Regions from separate parts of the Alteromonas sp. V450 genome, predicted to be linked through region 2. Evidence: predicted binding sites of a transcription regulator. Region 2 holds the regulator's gene; the other holds the start of a gene.
What was found. Region 2 encodes NrdR, which represses ribonucleotide reductase genes. Its sites were predicted from a motif close to AAACACNANATNTNGTGTTT; they were not measured.

Region 1 (3,198 bases), 540 kb from region 2:
CCCAAAGTAGCTCGTATTGGTCTCTTAGCGTTTCGTACTCAGGTACAACTTGTTTAAGAACACCATCTTTACTCGACTTAATGCTGATAAAACCACGTGGCGGCTCAATACCGTTTGTCGCGTTAGAAATCTGAGAAGAAGTCTCTGACGGCATTAATGCTGACAGCGTAGAGTTACGCAAACCGTGAGTTTTGATTTCTTCACGAAGTGTATCCCAGTCGTAATGAAGTGGTTCATTACATACGCTATCAAGATCCTTCTTGTAGCTGTCAATTGGCATGATGCCTTGAGAATAGGTGGTTTCGTTAAACTTAGGACACGCACCTTTTTCTTTGGCAAGATTGTTCGACGCTTTAAGTAGGTAATACTGCATTGCTTCAAATGTGCGGTGAACGAGACCGTTCGCGCTGTGATCAGAATACTTAACGCCATTTTTAGCAAGGTAGTATGCAAAGTTGATAACACCAACACCCAGTGTACGACGCCCCATTGTTGCGTTATACGCAGCAGGAACAGGGTAGTCTTGGTAATCAAGCAGGTTATCTAGCGCACGTACTGCAAGGTCAGACAGCTCTTCAAACTCGTCCAGTGACTTAATCGCACCTAAGTTGAACGCTGACAGCGTACAAAGTGCAATTTCACCGTTCTCATCATTAACGTGCTGAAGCGGCTTAGTAGGTAGCGCAATTTCAAGGCATAGGTTGCTCTGACGAACTGGCGCAACTTCTGGGTTAAACGGGCTGTGCGTATTACAGTGGTCAACGTTTTGAAGATAAATACGACCTGTGCTTGCACGCTCTTGCATGAACAAGCTGAATAGCTCCATCGCTTTAATTTGCTTCTTACGAATGCTGTCGTCGTTTTCGTATTTAACGTATAGCTCTTCGAACTTATCTTGATCAGCGAAGAATGCATCGTAAAGACCCGGTACGTCAGACGGGCTAAATAGTGAAATATAGCCGTCTTTCATCATGCGCTGGTACATGAGTTTGTTGAACTGAACACCGTAATCTAGGTGACGTACTCGGTTTTCTTCAACACCACGGTTGTTCTTAAGCACTAACAGTGATTCGACTTCCATATGCCAAATAGGATAGAACAGCGTAGCAGCGCCACCACGAACACCACCCTGTGAACAGCTTTTTACTGCGGTCTGGAAGTATTTATAGAACGGAATACAACCTGTGTGGAATGCTTCACCGCCGCGGATAGGGCTACCTAGTGCGCGAATACGGCCTGCGTTTACACCGATACCCGCACGCTGACTTACGTACTTAACAATGGCGCTTGCCGTTGCATTGATTGAGTCCAAGCTGTCGCCCGTTTCAATAAGTACGCAAGAGCTGAACTGACGAGTTGGTGTACGTACGCCAGCCATTATAGGTGTAGGCAGTGACAACTTGAACGTTGACGCTGCATCGTAGAAGCGGCGTATGTAGTCCATACGTGTAGATTTATCGTAATTTGCGAAAAGGCATGCCGCCACCAAGATATACAGGAACTGTGCACTTTCGTAAATTTCACCAGTAACACGGTTTTGAACCAAGTACTTGCCTTCAAGCTGCTTAACTGCGGCATAGCTGAAGTTCATGTCACGCCAATGATCAATGTACGTGTCCATTTCAGCAAATTCTTCAGGCGTGTAGTCTTCAAGCAAGTGTTTATCGTACTTACCCATATCAACCATCTTTCCTACATGTTCTAACAGAGTAGGCGGCTCAAATTGTCCGTACGCTTTTTTGCGAAGGTGGAAAATGGCTAAGCGTGCAGCAAGATATTGATAATCTGGCGCGTCGGTAGAGATAAGATCTGCCGCTGATTTGATCAGGGTTTCGTGGATCTCGCTAGTATTGATGCCATCGTAAAATTGGATTTGAGCTTTAATTTCGACTTGTGAAACAGAAACGTTTTTAAGTCCTTTTGCTGCCCATGTAACGACTTTGTGAATTTTCTCTAAGTCGATGGACTCTTTTTCACCATTGCGTTTGGTGACGAATAAGTTGTTGTTCATGTTACTGGCCGTTTCTCTGTTAGCGCTTGATGCGTGGGCTATTTGTGCCCATTTATATTTAAATTATTGCTTTATTACCTTGCGAACTTGCTATCGTTTTTGGCTCACGCCAGATCAACAACTCGCAAAAAAGCGGCCCAAACACATACTGGAAAGTAATACGTATAGACTGCTTATAAATTTTTACTGCTAGTGGTTTTCCAGCAGATCTGTTTCTCTGCCGATCCCGGTGTTTTTTATCTGGGATCCGTCGCTGGACTAAACACAAGATAGTGAGGTTTTAGACTTAATGCAACCCAATATCTGGTGGTATTTCCAGCACTCAGATTGGCACGAAATTTATGTTAGTAACAGCTAACTTTTTAGCGTTCTACAAGCGTAAAATATCTGGATTGCAAGCGTTTTAATCAAAATCTTCGACGTAAAAATTAATTTATTCTTAGAATTCAGTTTTTATACAAGCACGATATATGGTGTTTAAATTATCGCCGCAACCCAATATGTAGTGTTAAATTAACTTTGCGCTTCTGTATATAGCAAGTAGTTAACGTCTACATTATTAGACGAAAGATAAAAGCCCTGCGAAATTGGGTCCATGTGCAAACCTGTCATGTCGCGTGGAAGCAGGCCGGCATTGTCGGTCATCGACATAAGTTCAGACGGTTTGATGAACTTGCTGTGATCGTGAGTTCCTTTAGGCACTAATTTAAGAATATATTCCGCACCTACGATCCCCATCAGATAAGATTTGAGATTCCGATTAAGTGTGGAAAAGAAAACATGGCCGCCGGGTTTGACTAATTTAGCACAGGCCATAACTACAGAAGCTGGCTCAGGCACGTGTTCTAGCATTTCCATACAGGTAACTACGTCAAACTTACCTGCATTTGCTTCTGCAAACGCTTCAGCCGTAGAGCATACGTAATCAACCTTAACGCCCGATTCTAAACCGTGAAGTTTTGCCACTTCTAACGACGCCTCAGCCATATCTAAACCTGTCACTGTTGCTCCCGCACGTGCCATCGATTCTGCTAAAATGCCGCCGCCACAGCCGATGTCAACAACGCTTTTATCAAACAAGCCTTTGCTGTGTTGGTTTATAAAATCTAAACGAAGCGGGTTTATAAGGTGTAATGGCTTAAACTCTCCCTCTGGATCCCACCAGCGAGAAGCGAGCTCTGAGAACT
Region 2 (3,198 bases):
AAGAGGTTGAGCGTCAAGAACATCACATTGAGCTAATTGCCTCTGAGAACTATTGTAGTCCACGTGTGATGGAAGCACAGGGTTCACAGCTTACTAATAAGTATGCTGAAGGTTACCCAGGCAAGCGTTACTACGGTGGTTGTGAGCACGTAGACGTTGTTGAACAGCTTGCTATTGACCGTGCAAAAGCACTTTTTGGAGCGGACTACGCGAACGTTCAACCGCACGCTGGTTCACAAGCTAACTCTGCCGTATTCATGGCACTACTTGACGCAGGCGATACTGTTTTGGGAATGAGCCTTTCTGAAGGTGGTCACCTAACCCACGGTTCACACGTAAACTTCTCTGGTAAAACCTATAACGCTGTACAGTATGGTTTGAACAAACAAACCGGCGAAATCGATTACGCGCAGGTTGAAGCGCTTGCCAAAGAGCACAAGCCGAAAATGATTATCGGTGGTTTCTCTGCCTATTCAGGCATTGTTGATTGGGCGAAATTCCGCGAAATCGCAGATAGCGTTGGCGCATACTTACTTGTTGATATGGCGCACGTAGCGGGCTTAGTAGCCGCTGGCGTTTATCCAAATCCGCTTCCTCATGCTCATGTGGTAACAACGACTACCCATAAAACGCTTGCGGGTCCGCGCAGTGGTCTAATCCTATCTTCATGTGGCGACGAAGCAATTTACAAAAAGCTTAACAGCTCAGTATTCCCAGGTAACCAAGGTGGCCCACTTTGCCACGTGATTGCAGCTAAAGCCGTTGCGTTTAAAGAAGCGCTACAGCCAGAGTTTAAAGCATACCAGCAGCAGGTTGTCGCGAACGCGAAAGCGATGGTTTCTGTAATGCAAGAGCGCGGTTATAACATCGTTTCTGGTGGTACCGACAACCATTTGTTCCTACTTGATCTTATTGATAAGGACATAACCGGTAAAGATGCAGATGCAGCACTAGGTGCAGCAAACATCACGGTAAACAAAAACTCTGTACCGAATGATCCGCGTTCACCGTTTGTAACCAGTGGTCTTCGTATTGGTAGCCCAGCGATTACTCGCCGTGGTTTCAAAGAAGAGCAAGCGAAGCAGGTTGCAACATGGATTTGTGACATTCTAGATAACATGGGCGATGAGTCTGTTATTAAGCGTGTTCAAGATGAAGTGGTAGCACTTTGTGCACAATTCCCTGTTTATAAATAAATAGGTTTGTGTTTTGTTGCGTACTTTGGTACTAATGCTTGACTAACTAGTCTACGTTCGCTTAATAAGCCTAAGTACGCAATATTTAAGGATTATTCATGTTTTGCCCGTTTTGTTCAGAACAAGAAACCAAAGTCATTGATTCTCGTTTGGTTGCAGAAGGGCAGCAGGTGCGTAGACGCCGTGAATGTATGGTTTGTCACGAACGTTTTACGACCTTCGAAAGCGCTGAACTTGTGATGCCTCGCGTCATCAAACGCGATGGTTCTCGAGAACCATTTAACGAAGACAAACTTCGTGCAGGCTTACAGCGAGCGCTCGAAAAGCGTCCTGTGAGCACTGAAAAGATTGAGCAATGTATTCTTTCTCTCAAGTCACAGTTGCGCGCAACTGGCGAGCGCGAAGTGAGCAGTGAGCTACTCGGCAACCTAATTATGAAAGCTCTCAAAGAACTCGACAAAGTTGCTTATGTCCGGTTCGCTTCCGTTTATCGTTCCTTTGAAGATATTCGTGAGTTTGGAGAAGAGATTGCACGATTAGGGGATTAGGTCGGCTACCTCCCAAACATCAGACACTTAGGGCTACAACAGGAATCCAAGTGAACCACGAAACGGTTAAAAACGATTATTTTTGGATGGCCAAAGCCATTCAGCTTGCCCAACTAGGGCGCTTTACCACTTCCCCTAACCCTCGCGTTGGCTGTGTAATTGTAGACGAAAACAATCAACTGCTTGGTCAAGGCTATCACATTCAAGCTGGCACTCCCCATGCCGAAGTACATGCTTTACGAGAAGCTTCTAACGCAAGGAACGAGGGCGCAAAGGGCGCAACCGCTTACGTTACACTTGAGCCCTGCAGTCATTTTGGCCGTACGCCGCCTTGCGCAGTGGCTTTGGTCAACGCGAAGGTGGCGCGGGTGGTTATCGCAATGACCGACCCTAACCCAAATGTATGCGGCAATGGTATTAGTATCTTGCAGAAGGCAGGCATTGAGGTAGTAAGTGACGTAATGGCAGCTGAGGCTGCAGCGCTAAACCCCGGTTTTATCAAACGCATGCTTACCGGAAAGCCCTATGTACGTGTGAAATTAGGCATTAGCCTAGACGGTAAAATAGCGCTTCAAAATGGCGTGAGTCAATGGATTACGGGGCCAGAAGCAAGACGGGATGTGCAGCACTATCGCGCCCAAAGCTGTGTGGTGTTAACAGGCTCAGGTACGGTGAAAGCCGATAATCCTAGTTTGTTGGTTAGAGAAAAAGAAGCACAGTTTACCGATTATCCTCTAGCACACATTCGCCAGCCTGCTCGGGTTGTTGTCGATAGCAAAAGTAAGCTTTCTCGAGACTATACGTTGTTTACCGACGGAAATGTTACTTTAACGGCTACGTCGCAGCCCCATCCAGATACAGCAACACAGCAATACCTTTTGGTAGATGAAAAAGACGGTAAGCTCGACTTACATTCACTAATATCAGCATTAGGCGATAAGCAATATAATGAAGTGTGGGTTGAGGCAGGCCCAGGCCTTGCCGGTGCATTATTGCAAGAAGGGCTGGTGGATGAGCTAATATGCTATCAAGCGCCAAAACTTTTAGGTGATAAGGGCAAAAGTATGATTAATTTGCCAGCGTTTACGTCGTTAAATGAATGTATTTCGCTTTCGCTTATTGAAAATCGTCAGGTGGGTAACGATATTAAGCTTATCTTCCGTCCTGATGTTAGCAATATACGTGGTTAACGCGATTAAAGAGGAACTTTATGTTTACTGGAATTATTCAAGCGCTTGGTACTATTAAAAAGCTTGATAACCGTGGCAACGATATTCGCCTTACCGTTGCGTCACCTACGCTTGATATGTCTGATGTTGCTTTAGGCGACAGTATCGCAACCAATGGTGTTTGCTTAACAGTTACCGATATGGGGCCCGATTATTACTGCGCAGATGTGTCAGCTGAAACCATTAAATTGACTGGTTTTGCCCATTACAGTGCGGGCTCAACGG

Region 1: a site for NrdR is predicted at 2,272-2,291, ahead of nrdA (class 1a ribonucleoside-diphosphate reductase subunit alpha). Genes of this name have one in related genera too.

What each region holds. Positions count from the first base shown of each region.
Region 1 is NZ_MODU01000004.1:1,220,908-1,224,105, reverse strand. It holds gene nrdA (class 1a ribonucleoside-diphosphate reductase subunit alpha) at 1-2,011, opposite strand, end outside; gene ubiG (bifunctional 2-polyprenyl-6-hydroxyphenol methylase/3-demethylubiquinol 3-O-methyltransferase UbiG) at 2,525-3,198, opposite strand, start outside.
Region 2 is NZ_MODU01000004.1:1,759,064-1,762,261, reverse strand. It holds gene glyA (serine hydroxymethyltransferase) at 1-1,196, shown strand, start outside; gene nrdR (transcriptional regulator NrdR) at 1,295-1,744, shown strand; gene ribD (bifunctional diaminohydroxyphosphoribosylaminopyrimidine deaminase/5-amino-6-(5-phosphoribosylamino)uracil reductase RibD) at 1,795-2,934, shown strand; gene BK026_RS07690 (riboflavin synthase) at 2,955-3,198, shown strand, end outside.